4 regions of the Streptomyces sp. SLBN-8D4 genome follow, and region 2 is predicted to be linked to each of the others. Evidence: riboswitches for the same ligand, from Rfam matches in the RefSeq annotation. Region 2 holds a riboswitch; each other region holds the start of a gene.
What was found. Region 2 has a riboswitch for cyclic di-AMP ahead of RKD20_RS11685 (M23 family metallopeptidase). Riboswitches for the same ligand answer to the same signal wherever they lie in the genome.
Positions count from the first base shown of each region.

Region 1: it holds a riboswitch for cyclic di-AMP, as region 2 does, so the genes downstream of both, RKD20_RS18455 (transglycosylase SLT domain-containing protein) here and RKD20_RS11685 (M23 family metallopeptidase) in region 2, are expected to answer to the same signal.
Region 3: it holds a riboswitch for cyclic di-AMP, as region 2 does, so the genes downstream of both, RKD20_RS17405 (NlpC/P60 family protein) here and RKD20_RS11685 (M23 family metallopeptidase) in region 2, are expected to answer to the same signal.
Region 4: it holds a riboswitch for cyclic di-AMP, as region 2 does, so the genes downstream of both, RKD20_RS06400 (M23 family metallopeptidase) here and RKD20_RS11685 (M23 family metallopeptidase) in region 2, are expected to answer to the same signal.

Region 1 covers NZ_JBMGQC010000001.1:4,127,776-4,130,975, reverse strand. The annotation lists gene RKD20_RS18465 (LacI family DNA-binding transcriptional regulator) at 1-276, shown strand, start outside; gene RKD20_RS18460 (HAD family hydrolase) at 428-1,240, shown strand; gene RKD20_RS18455 (transglycosylase SLT domain-containing protein) at 1,244-1,726, opposite strand; cyclic di-AMP (ydaO/yuaA leader) riboswitch at 1,730-1,904, opposite strand; gene RKD20_RS18450 (CocE/NonD family hydrolase) at 2,175-3,200, opposite strand, start outside.
Region 2 covers NZ_JBMGQC010000001.1:2,664,462-2,667,661, forward strand. The annotation lists gene RKD20_RS11680 (GntR family transcriptional regulator) at 1-447, opposite strand, end outside; gene RKD20_RS11685 (M23 family metallopeptidase) at 627-1,379, opposite strand; cyclic di-AMP (ydaO/yuaA leader) riboswitch at 1,393-1,550, opposite strand; gene RKD20_RS11690 (M16 family metallopeptidase) at 1,742-3,130, opposite strand; gene RKD20_RS11695 (M16 family metallopeptidase) at 3,127-3,200, opposite strand, start outside.
Region 3 covers NZ_JBMGQC010000001.1:3,913,396-3,916,595, reverse strand. The annotation lists gene RKD20_RS17410 (tellurite resistance/C4-dicarboxylate transporter family protein) at 1-605, opposite strand, end outside; gene RKD20_RS17405 (NlpC/P60 family protein) at 730-1,875, opposite strand; cyclic di-AMP (ydaO/yuaA leader) riboswitch at 1,883-2,052, opposite strand; gene pcrA (DNA helicase PcrA) at 2,505-3,200, shown strand, end outside.
Region 4 covers NZ_JBMGQC010000001.1:1,371,849-1,375,048, forward strand. The annotation lists gene RKD20_RS06395 (DUF6250 domain-containing protein) at 1-634, opposite strand, end outside; gene RKD20_RS06400 (M23 family metallopeptidase) at 878-1,819, opposite strand; cyclic di-AMP (ydaO/yuaA leader) riboswitch at 1,822-1,990, opposite strand; gene RKD20_RS06405 (alpha-galactosidase) at 2,291-3,200, opposite strand, start outside.

The sequences.
Region 1 (3,200 bases), 1.5 Mb from region 2:
GACATGGACGCGGTGTTCGTCGCCTCGGACCTCATGGCCCTGGGCGTGGTGGGCGTCCTTCAGCAGGCCGGGCGTTCGGTCCCCGATGACATCGCTGTCGGCGGCTTCGACGACTCCCCGGCGGCCACCGCCATCGCCCCCGCCCTCACCACCATGCGCCAGCCCTTCGACCGCATCAGCGCCGAGATGGTCCGCATGCTCCTCGCCCAGATCGCGGGCGAGGACACGGCCGGAGTGATCCTCCCGACGGAACTGGTGGTCCGGGACTCGGCGTAGCGCTCCGCGGGCAGCCCGATGTGCGGGTGGAGCAGCATGAGACAGCCCGGGCGCGACCTCCGGGAGCCGGAACTGCCGTCAACGCATGTGAAAGCAGCAGCCGTCCGGTTCGCGTCGAGTCGGAGGGGCCAACCATCCGTATTCTCTGATCATGGCCGCCTCTTCCGCATATTCACTGATCGCCACTGACCTGGACGGAACGCTGCTGCGGACCGACGACACCCTCTCCGACCGGTCGTTGGCCGCGCTCGCACGGGTGGCCGCGGGTGGGGCCCGGCATCTCGTCGTGACGGGCCGGCCGGCGCCCAGAGTGCGGCCGCTGCTCGACGACCTCGGCAGTACGGGGCTCGCGGTGTGCGGACAGGGCGCGCAGGTGTACGACGCCGGCGCGGACCGTCTGCTCTGGTCGGTGACCCTGGACCGGGAGCTGGCCGAGACCGCGCTGGGCAAGATCGAGGCCGAGGTCGGGCAGGTGTACGCGGCCGTGGACCAGGACGGAGTCGACGGACTCACACTCATCGAACCGGGCTATCTGATGCCCCATCCGACCCTGCCCGCCGTACGGGTCGGCCGACGCGACGACCTGTGGTGCGAGCCGATCAGCAAGGTGCTGCTGCGCCACCCCTACCTGTCCGACGACGAGTTGGCGGTCACGGCGCGGTCGGTGGTGGGCTCGCTGGCGACGGTCACCATGTCGGGCCCCGGGACCGTCGAACTCCAGCCATGCGGCATCACCAAGGCGACCGGCCTCGCGCTGGCCGCCGAACACCTGGGACTCGGGCCCGAGGTGACGATCGCCTTCGGGGACATGCCCAACGACATCCCGATGTTCGACTGGGCGGCCCGCGGTGTGGCGATGGCCAACGCCCACCCCGAACTCAAGGCCGTGGCCGACGAGGTGACCCTGTCGAACGAGGACGACGGCATCGCCGTCGTCCTCGAAAAACTGTTCAGCCAGGCGTAGTTCCTAGTACGCGCCAAACACGTTGTCGATGGACCCGTACCGCTGCGCCGCGTAGTTGCAGGCCGCGGTGATGTTCGCGACCGGGTCGTACGGGTCCCACGAGGTGTTGGCCACGTGGTACGCGTTGAAGGTCGGGTCGATCACCTGGAGCAGGCCCTTGGAGGGCGTGCCGGCGGCCGCGTTGGAGTCCCAGAGGTTGATGGCGTAGGGGTTGCCGGAGGACTCACGGATGACGTTGCGGTAGATGCCGTCGTAGGAGCCGGGGATGCCGTGCTCCGCCATGACGGCGAGGGAGGCCCGGATCCAGCCGTCGAGGGTGTTGGAGTAGCCGAGTGTGGTCGCGGTCTGCACGGTCGGGGTGGCCGCGGACGCGCTGGTCGCGCCGACGAGCGGGAGCGCGAGGACGGCGACACCGGTACCGGCGACGGCGAGCCTGCGGACGAGACGGCTGGTACGGGGACGGCGGTGCTGAGCGGCAGCGGGCATGGCGAAGTTCCTCTCCGTCGCCTGCGAGGTGAGCTGTCGGGTTCGGGCGGGAGCTGCCCGGCCACGCTTGCGAAAAGCGCGACTTCACCCCAAGCCGTACCGGTATGTCCGAAGACATCCGGCCCGGCGGCTTACCTGGTTCCCCCGCTCCTGCCGTGGTTCTCGGTGGGTGTAGCGGGCGGTGGCAGGATTCGGCGGCCGCCCGACAGGCCGGGAACGTATGCGAGAGCACATGTCCGGAACAAGTGGCGAATTCACATGCGATGCCTATTGACCTTGGTAAGAGGCATTTGGGGCACTTGATCCTTTGCGTTCGCCAAGCCTCAACTCGCGCACGGTAAAAGGCGGATCGATAGATTCCGGATGTCCGCCGATCCGTCCGCCCGAGTGGGTCAAGTCACAGCCGAGCACAAGAAGGGTAAAACGGTCAGGAATGCCCAACTCGTGTTCAACCGGCCGTGCGTGGGATCCGCTTCTCCCATGTCCGGTGGAAGACCACCTCGTCGCCGGCGGTGCACACGACCTCGTCCGAGGTGTGGAAGTCCGTCCCGTCGCAGGTGATCTCCGAGCGGGTGCGGACGGTGGTGTCCCAGGCGAGCTCGGGGCGGTGCAGCCGGATCGTCCAGTCCGAGCGGGTGCGGGCGGACAGAGGGTCCTGCTCGTCGATCGTGTACGTCTCCAGCGCGTCCTCGGTGATCTCCAGCCCGTCGGGGTACACGCGCGTGCCGCCGTACCGGGGGTCGACCTCCAGACGCCACTCACCCTTGGCCACGTCACGGACGACCAGGCGCTCGGGGCGGGGTTCGTCCAGGGTGGCGGGGCTCCATCCGTCAGCGGCTGCACCGCGGGTGACCCCGAGCGGCGCCGACTGCTCCGGTTCCTCGAAGGCGATGTCCGAGGCCGATTCCCGCGCGCGTACCGGCAGTTCGAGGAAGCTGCCCGCCGGCTCCAGGGTGAATCCGGCCTGCGAACCGGGCTGCGGCCAGATCCACGGCCAGTACGCGGAGGAGACGGCGAGCCGGATGCGGTGACCGGGCGGGAAGGCATGCCCGATGCCGTTCAGCTCGAAGGCCACCTCCTGTGTGGCCCCTGGCTCCCAGGGCACTACCCGGTCCCGTCCATGGCGGGCCGAGAGGTTCAGCACCCCTCGCGTGACGAGCGTCGACGACCCGTCCGGGGCGACATCGCAGAGCCGCGCGGCGATCTGCCCGCGCGACACCTCCGAGGTCACCCTGAGCCGCACCCGCGGCCGCCCGAGGACCCACGTCTCCTCGCCCGTCGCGAACTCGAAACAGGCCGAACGGGCGTCCTCCTCCCGCTGGTCCGGCGGCAGGTCGGCGTCGTTGCCGAGAGGGCGGAAACGGCCGGCGTCCACGCCCGTGTGCTGCGGGGAACGGACCAGGACGGGGGCGCCCTGAAGGCCGTACGCCACCGTCGTCACGTGGGGGGAGGGCCAGGCCGGCTCGCCGACCCA
Region 2 (3,200 bases):
CTGGGTCAGCAGCGAGGTCAGCGCGGGGCTGCCGGAGGCCTGGGCGAGCGTCTCGTGGAACCAGCCCCCCAGGGAGCGCAGGTCGTCGCTGTTGCCCCGCCTGGCCCGCTCCTGGCCCAGCCTGACCAGGCCGCGCAGCACCTTCAGATGGGCCTCGGTGCGCCGCTGGGCGGCCCGGGTGGCGCCGAGCGGTTCGAGGAGCATGCGCATCTCCAGGAGGTCGGCGCCCTCCTGCTCGGTCGGTTCGGCCACACACGCGCCCGCGTGCCGCCGCGTCACCACGAAGCCCTCGGCCTCCAGGGTGCGCAGGGCCTCGCGGACGGGGACGCGGGAGACTCCGTAGCGACGGGCGAGCAGTTCCTCGGTGAGCCGGCTCCCGCGCTCGTGGACACCGGCGACGATGTCGTCCCGGATCGCAGTGCATACCGAGTGCGCCGGAATACGCATGTCCGACCTCCGTCTTAATCCCCGTGAAACGTCGCCGATTGACGTGTGTTCAGTGACTCTATTGCAATGAGCGGGAATTTCCGACGGCGGACCGGAATCCAGGGATATTTTTTGGACAACGGGCCGCTGGAAACGAGGCTCGGGGAGCCGGGGTCTCGCGGAGTGTGCGCGACGGGTCGTCAGACGTTCACGCCGTGCGAGCGCAGGTAGGAGACGGGGTCGATGTCCGAGCCGTACTCCGGGCTGGTGCGCGCCTCGAAGTGCAGGTGCGGTCCGGTGGTGTTGCCGGTCGCGCCGGAGAGGCCGATCTGCTGGCCGGGGGTGACCGACTGGCCGACCGAGACGCCGATGGACGACAGGTGGCCGTACTGGGTGTACGTGCCGTCGGCCATCCTGATCACGATCTGGTTCCCGTACGACCCGCCCCAGCCCGTCTCCACGACGGTGCCGCGGCCGACCGCGTGCACGGAGGTGCCGCTGGCGGCGTGGAAGTCGACACCGGTGTGGCTGCCGGAGGACCACAGGGAGCCGCCGGTCTTGTAGCCGGTGGAGATGTAGGAACCGGAGATCGGGGCGACGAAGGCGTTGAGGCGCTTGCGCTCGGCCTCACGGGCGGCGCGCTCCTTGGCCTCGCGTATCTCCTTGGCGCGCGCCTCGGCCTTGCGCTTGGCCTCCGCCGCCGCCTTCTTCTGCGCGGCTGCCTGCGCCTGGGCCTCGGCCTGGGCGCCGAGCTGGTCCGCGAGGGAGTCCCCGACGGTGACGACGGGCATGAGACCGGTCTGCTCGACGGAGTTGTCGGCGGCGAGCGCCGGGGCCGCGACGGCGCCGAGGACGCCGGTGGTGGCAAGAGCCGCGACGCCCGCGGCGCGGGCGGTCGTGCGCTTCATACGGCTGGGACGACGGTGCTTCCCGGCGGCGCAGGTGAACGCCATGTGGTGGCTGATCCTTTCCTTCCTTCTCGCCTACCGGGTTAGCTGACGGGTTCGGAGCAGGAAGGTCTCCTACGGACCCCCTCGCGGTGCGCGGGCGTCCGATTCACCCCAGGGACGTGGGTCCCCGGCTCCCCTGGCTCACGCCATGCGGGGACTCGGCGATGACTGTCCGGTGCCGCGGACGCGGCGCGGTGCCTGACGGACAGCCCAGAGGACGCTAAGCGGGCCTGCTTTCAATCCCCAAACCGATGAGGGTGTTTGTAGCGCATCCCACAGGGCAGACAGGCAACCTCCTGCCCAATCCGGACATCTGGGGGCCCTGGTGACGTTTGCGCCACCAGGGCCCCCTGAGCCGGGTTCCTCTACTCGGCCGTCACGACCTTGACTTCGCCGATGCCGAGGGCTTCGACGGGCTCCTTGATGGCGGCCGCGTCGCCGACCAGGATCGTCACCAGCCGGTCCACCGGGAAGGCGTTCACGACGGCGGCGGTGGCCTCGACGGTGCCGGTCGCGGCGAGCTGCTGGTACAGGGTCGCCTGGTAGTCGTCGGGCAGGTGCTGCTCGACCTGGTCGGCCAGCGTGCTCGCGACGGCCGCGGCCGTCTCGTACTTGAGCGGTGCCACACCGACGAGGTTCTGTACGGCGACATCGCGCTCGGCGTCGGTGAGACCGCCCTCGGCGAGCGTGCGCAGCACCTTCCACAGGTCGTCCAGGGCGGGACCGGTGTTCGGGGTGTCGACCGAGCCGCTGATGGCGAGCATCGCGGCGCCCGAGCCGTCCGGGGCGGACCTGAGGACCTGGCCGAACGACCGTACGCCGTAGGTGTAGCCCTTCTCCTCGCGCAGGACGCGGTCCAGGCGGGAGGTGAGGGTGCCGCCGAGGCAGTACGTGCCGAGCACCTGCGCGGGCCACACGCGTGCGTGCCGGTCCGCACCGATACGGCCGATCAGCAGCTGCGTCTGGACGGCGCCAGGGCGGTCCACGATGACGACCCGGCCGGTGTCGTCGGCGGTCACCGGCGGCACGGGGCGCGGCCGGCCGGTGGAGCCGGTCCAGGAGCCGAGGGTGTCGGCGAGCAGCGCGTCCAGGTCGATGCCGGTGAGGTCACCGACGACCACGGCGGTCGCGGTGGCGGGCCGCACGTGCTTCTCGTAGAAGGCCCGCACGGCCGCGGAGTCGATGTTCTCGACGGTCTCCTCGGTGCCCTGGCGGGGGCGCGACATACGCGAGTCCGCCGGGAACAGCTCCCTGGACAGCTCCTTGGCCGCGCGGCGGGACGGGTTGGCCAGCTCGTGCGGGATCTCGTCGAGGCGGTTGCGGACGAGCCGCTCCACCTCGCTGTCCGCGAACGCGGGCGCCCTGAGCGCGTCGGCCAGCAGACCGAGTGCCTTGGCCAGGCGGGAGGCGGGCACTTCGAGGCTCAGGCGGACACCCGGGTGGTCGGCGTGCGCGTCGAGGGTGGCGCCGCAGCGCTCCAGCTCGGCGGCGAAGTCCTCGGCGGAGTGCTTGTCGGTGCCCTCGGAGAACGCGCGCGCCATGATCGTGGCGACACCGTCCAGGCCGGCCGGCTCGGCGTCCAGGGGCGCGTCCAGGAGCACCTCGACGGCGACGACCTGCTGGCCGGGACGGTGGCAGCGCAGGAGCGTGAGGCCGTTGTCGAGCGTCCCGCGCTCGGGGGCGGGGAAGGCCCAGACCTTGGGCTCGCCCGCCTGCGGCTGCGGGTGGAATTCCATCGCGGCGAGCTCGGTCACTTGGCCGCCTCCTCGTTCTCGTCGGTGGCTTCTACGGTCGCCGCGGCTTCCGGATCCTCGGCGGCGTCCT
Region 3 (3,200 bases), 1.2 Mb from region 2:
AGCGCGCCGCCCGCGATCCACTGGTCGCCCGGTCCCTCCAGCACCTGGCGCAGATCGAAGCGGTAGAGCGCGACGGCGTAGAGGACCAGGCCGAGCCAGAACAACGTGAGCGCCGTGTGCGCGAGCCATGCCGCCGAATCGGCCGCGGCGAGCGTGGCGCACAGGACCGCGAGGCCCTGGGTGGCCACACAGCACAGGAACACCCCGCCGCGCATCTTCCGCTTCCAGTGCCGCACGACGAGCACCGTCAGCACCGGCCACAGCAGCGCGGACAGCGCCAGCAGCGCCTCGGCGAGGGTCTGCCGGCCCAGCGCGGAGAATCGGATGCCGAGCACGGTGGTCGCCGCCACGGCCGTCAGGCCGCCCGGTGTCCCGGCGTCCGCGGCCCAGCGCGCGCGCTCCCTCAGCAGTCCTGCGGCGAACTCGGCGGCCAGCCCCAGCCAGGCCGCGCAGCCGATCACCAGGGCGATCCGCGACAGCGTCTCGTGGCCGGCCAGATGGAGCCCGACCGACAGGATGCCGGTCGCCATCACCGCGGCCCCGGCCGCGGGCGGGCGCCGCGTCCACCAGGCGCGCAGGGGGGAGTGGGGGGAGGGAGCGGGCATGGGTCGATGCTAGGAAGCTCCCCGCGCCGTGCGAGCGGGGCGCGCACGCGCGGGCGGGGAAATGCACGCGAGTGCGGGCCCCGAGCGACCGGCCGAAGAGCCCTGGTCCTCGGAGCCCGAGCCCTCAGGCCGGGCGGACCACGCTGTGGATCCCCGACTCGCCGTCGTAGTAGATCGACTCCTCACGGACGTACGCGCCCGGCTTGGGGGCGTGGATCATCATGCCGTTGCCGATGTAGAGACCCACGTGGCTGATGTCGTCGTAGAAGAAGACCAGGTCACCGGGCTGCGCGTCGGCCAGGGAGACCGTGGTGCCGGCGTTGACCTGGTCGTAGGTGACACGGGGGAGGTCGACGCCGGCGGCCTTCCAGGCGGCCTGGGTGAGCCCTGAGCAGTCGTAGGAGTCGGGGCCGGTGGCACCCCAGACGTACGGCTTGCCGACCTGCGCGCGGGCGAAGGCGAGGGCCTTGGCGGCCTTGGTGGCGTACGAGGAGTCGGGCGCCGTCGATGTGCTCTCCTGCGGGGCGGTGGCCTCCTGCGCGGCTCCTTGTGCGGCCTTCTCCGCTGCCGCCTGCTGCCGCGCCAGCTCCGCCGCCTTGCGGGCCGCCTCCTGCTGCTTGCGCTGCTCGATCGCCGCGAGACGCGCCTTCTCCTGGGCGGTCAGCTCCGACAGCAGCTCGCGCGCGTCGGCGAGCTTCTTCTGGACGGTCGCCTTGGCGGTCTTCAGGTCGCTCTGCGTCTCGGTGAGCGTCTGAAGGCTCTGGGAGGCCTCCTGGCGCTTCTTCATCGTCGTGGACTGCTCGGAGACGTAGTCGTCGACGGCGCCCTTCTGGCGGCTCGTCAAGCGGCCCATCAGCTGGGTCTGGTCGAAGTAGTCCTGCGGGGTGTCGGCGAGCAGGAAGGTGGCCGTGCCGGGCGCGGCGGCGCCGGTGCGGTACTGGGCGGCGGCGAAGGAACCGAGTTCCTCCCGTGCCTCGTTGAGCTTCTGGGTGCGCCGGGCGACGTCCTCCAGGAGCGTGTCCACCTGCTTGCGCTGCGTGGTGGTCTTCTCCTTGGCGGCGTTGTAGTTGTCGGTCGCCGACTCGGCCTGGCGGTAGAGGTCGTCGACCTTCTTCTCGACCTCTTCGAGACTCGGCTTGTCATCGGCCGGCGCGGCGTTCGCCGACTGGGACAGCAAGGCCACGGAGGTGAGGGCGGCCGTCGCGAGGGCCGGGGTCCGTATGCCTGCTACGCGCGTACCGACGGGACGCGACTTGCGGTGCGACGCCAAGGAGGCGACTCCTTCCCGTGCTCCGCCTACCGGGTTAGCTGTCGGGTTCGGGCGAGGTGCTTCGGAAGGTTTGCCCTACGGCCCTTCCCTGCGTGGGAGTCGGCCGATTCACCCCGGGTTCGGTGGGTCCCCGGCTCCGGGCGCGCGGCGGCGCTGCGGACTCGGCGGAGGCCGTGCGGCCCGGCGAGGTTCGCCGGAGGGGGTCGTACGGCCTGTCCGGAACGGTAGCCAACCGGTGTGGCCCGTGTGAAGGTTGATGTTCGATATGCCCGATACATTTTCGTGACCTTCGTCCCCAGGGGCCGCCTCGCATGACCAACCTGGGGTGTTCTGTGATGATTTGGGTCTGTTTCCTTCGGGGGTGACGGGTAACGGGTAAGGCGGAGCGGGGCGGCCGTGCCGTGGTGACCAAGGTCTCGCGGGGCGAGCGCACCAACCTGCGGGTGCCGTTCCCGGCGGGCGTCGCCGTCGGCCCTGCGGCGGCCGGACCCGCGTCTCGGCCCGGTCGGTCGCGGACAGCGGCCGGGGGCGCCGGAGGGCAGGTCCGGAAGATCATCGGCCGCTGATACCGGTGGATGTTCTCAGGGCGGCGGCGGTGTGTCAGTGGGGCACCCTAGACTCGGAGAGCGATGAGCAGCCTCTTTGACGACAGCTTCCTGGCGGACCTCCAGGCCCCTCGGGCCCACGGGGAAGAACCGCCGCCGCCCGAGGACGAGCACGTACCGGAGCAGGTTCCGGACGACCTGTTCGGCGGGAAGTTCGACGTGCCCCCGGACCGGGACGCCTACTACCGCGACGGCGCCCCGCGCCCGGTGGTGGACCCGGCCGCCCTCCTGGAGGGGCTGAACGAGAACCAGCGCGCGGCCGTCGTGCACTCCGGCACCCCGCTGCTCATCGTGGCCGGTGCCGGCTCCGGCAAGACCCGGGTGCTCACCCACCGCATCGCCCACCTCCTCGGCGAGCGCAATGTCCACCCGGGCCAGATCCTCGCGATCACCTTCACCAACAAGGCCGCGGGCGAGATGAAGGAGCGCGTCGAGCAGCTCGTCGGCCCGCGCGCGAACGCGATGTGGGTGATGACCTTCCACAGCGCGTGCGTGCGGATCCTGCGCAGGGAGTCGAAGAGGCTCGGGTTCACCTCCTCCTTCTCGATCTACGACGCCGCCGACTCCAAGCGCCTCATGGCGCTGGTCTGCCGCGACCTGGACCTCGACCCCAAGCGGTACCCGCCGAAGTCCTTCAGCGCCAAGATCAGCAACCTGAAGAACGAGCTGATCGACGAGGAGGACTTCGCCGCCCAGGCCACGGACGGCTTCGAGAAGACC
Region 4 (3,200 bases), 1.3 Mb from region 2:
CGCTCGTATAAGGCTCCGGGTCGGTGTAGTCGAAGACGAGCCGCCCGTTGTTCCACCACTGCACCCTGGAGCCGTCGGAGACGATCCGTACCCGGTTCGGCTCGTTCGCGGCCAGCAGCGGCTCGGTGTAGTCGTAAATCAGGGGCCGCACACCGGATTGTCCGACGTAGCGGCGCAGCCGTGTCGTGGTGTTGTAGTTGGCGCCGTAGCCGGAGTAGTACGTCCTCAGGTAGTCGTACTCCGCGAGCGCCCCGCCCCGGGGGACGGCGAAGAGGTCGTCGGGGGACCGGACGTCGACCGCGTTCCAGAAGTTGTTCAGGTCGGACACCCGGTCGTTGGCCCCGCCCGCGGACACGGGTGTGGCGGTGTACTCCAGGACGTACGGCCCTGCGAGCGGCTGCCTGAACCAGATCGTCGCACCGGCCGGCACGTCGACCTCCAGGATCCCGCGCCGCGCGGTGACCGTGCCGCCCTGCTCCAGTTCGACGGCCCAGCGGCCGAGGCCGTGACGGAAGTCGTCGTGAGCGATGAGGCGCCGGTGGCGGGGCGAGGCGCTCGCGGTGGCCGCGGGGGCGAGGGCTGCCAGGGCGGCGCCGGCCGCGAGGGCTCCGAAGGCTCTGCGCGTGGTCGTCATGGCGGACGGTTCCTTCCGGGAAGGGGGTGAACTCCGAAGCCGTTAGAAAGCGCTTACGCAGCAACGGAGTTCACTGTGCCCCGCCCCTCCCCCACCTGTCGACGCCCCGAGCGCGCCTGCCACAAGAACGCAACGAAGCGATCATGAAGGCGCGAACACCCCCGACCGGCATCGCGCTTCCACGGAAACACCGAAGGCCGGACCCGGGGATCGGGGTCCGGCCTTCGGTGGCACAGGGGGGCGTCAGCCGACGGCGACGCCCTTGGAGCGGAGGTAGGCGACCGGGTCCACGTCGGAGCCGTAGTCCGGCGTGGTGCGGATCTCGAAGTGCAGGTGCGGGCCGGTCACATTGCCGGTCGCGCCGGAGAGGCCGATCTGCTGGCCCTCGGACACGGTCTGGCCGGCCGAGACGGAGAGCTGGGACAGGTGGGCGTACTGCGCGTAGTAGCCGTCGGCCAGCTTGATGACGACCTGGTTGCCGTAGGCGCCGCCCCAGCCCGCGGAGACGACCGTACCCGCGCCGACGGCCTTGAGCGAGGTACCGGTCGGGACGACGAAGTCGACGCCGGTGTGGTAGCCGCTGGACCACATGCTGCCCGCGACGCGGTAGCCGGTGCCGATGGTGGCGCCGCTGACCGGGAGGGTGAAGCCGCTGGCACTGCTGGTGGTGTCGGCGCTCTGGGTGACGGCCGTCGACTTCGAGGACGCCTTCTTCGGCTCGGCCTTCTCGGTCCTCGCCGAGGACGACGAGGAGGAGCCGGTCTTCGTCGCGCCCGCCTTGGCCTTCTTGCCGATCGAGAGCTTCAGACCCGGGTGGATCAGCGACGGGTCGTCGCCGACCGCCTGGCGGTTGTCGGCGTAGAGCTTCTTCCAGCCACCGCTCACATGCTGTTCGTCGGCGATCTTCGAGAGATAGTCACCGACCCGCACCGAATAGGTGCGCACGGTCGAGGTCTTTGCCGCGTCTTTCTTCGCAGCCGCCTTTTCGGCGGACTTCTCAACGGCCTTCTGCGTGACGGGAATCGACTGAACGGCCTTTTCCGACACGGACTGCGAGGTGGCGGCGTGCGCGCCGGTGGCCCCCATGAGCGGGAGGGCGAGCGCGGCGCCCCCGGTTCCGGCGACGGCGATCGAGCGGGCGAAGCGCTGGGACTTCGGGCGGCGGTGCTTACCCTTCGCGGGCATGACGAATTCCTCTCCGGCGCCTGCGAGGTGAGCTGTCGGGTGCGGGCTGGAGATGCCCGGCCGCGCCGAGACGCGACTAAACCCCAAGCCTGTTCCGGAGACCGGAACAGGCAGTACTGCCTGTGGGTCCCCCGCTCCTGCCGTTCACGGGTAAGTGGGTGTGGGGAATCCGTTCGGCGGCAGGATTGGGCGTCCGACCGGATCGGTGGCGAACGTAAACGAGCAAGACGCAAAGGGACAAGTGAGAGGTTGCGCGGGTATGCGTTTCCCTTGATCCCCTATGAGAATTACCAGTCACCCTGCGTGTATCGGCCGCGCTTCTCCCACCCAAACCCCCTTGATAAACCTGTGAATTACGTGAACATGACGGGCGACACACCGTCACGGCTATGACGCTCCTCACGTCACGAATTCACAGGAATCCTCATTCCGGAAGGAGTTGGAAGGAAGCTAGTAATTCGGACAGAAGCCCTAGATGCGGCGCAGTCGGATAACCGTCGCATCGAGGTCGCCGCGCAACCCGGTCCGAAGTCCGTGATGCATCAGTACGACCCCTCGGTGAACTTCGCCCGTTTCAGGGCATTCGTACGACGCTGTCGGATCGAGCCCGCGCAGCCGCAGCGAGGGGACGGGCTCGCCGTACTTCTGCGCCTGAAGCCAGGCGAGGACGACGGTCTCGTCCCCGCGGACGTACTGCACCGCACTCAGTCCGCCCCGCGGAGGCCGCAGCCGGTAGAGGTCGCCATGCTGCACCAGCGGCCTGATCTCCTTGTAGAGCTTCACCCAGCGACCGGCTTCGGCGAGCTCCTCCTCTGTCCACTCGGCGAGGTCCCCGCCGACTCCGAGCACCCCGGCCATCGCGCTCACGAACCGGAACCGCAGCGAGCTCACCCGGCCGTTGAGCTGGGTGTTGGGACTGTCGGTGACCCAGGCGGCCATCACGCGCGCGGGATGGATCTGACTGAAGCCGTCCTGAATGGCGAGCCGGTCGAGCGGGTCGGTGTTGTCCGAGGTCCACACCTGGTCGGTACGGCTGAGCACCCCGAGGTCGATCCGGCCGCCGCCCCCCGAGCAGGACTCGAAGGCCACGCCCGGGTGAGCCGCCCGCAACCGGTCCAACAGGGCGTAGAAGCCACGCACATGGTCGACCCACAGGCGCTGCGGGTAGGACTCGCCGGGCCAGCCCGCGTCCGTGAAGCAGCGGTTGAAGTCCCACTTCACATAGTCGATCGGGGCCGAGGAGAGCAGGGTGTCGAGCTGCTCCCACAGGTACTCCTGGACGTCCTCCCGCGCGAGGTTCAGCACGAGCTGATTGCGGAACTCCGTCCTCTTACGTCCCGTTTGGTACTGCACCCAGTCCGGGTGGGCGCGGTACAGCTCG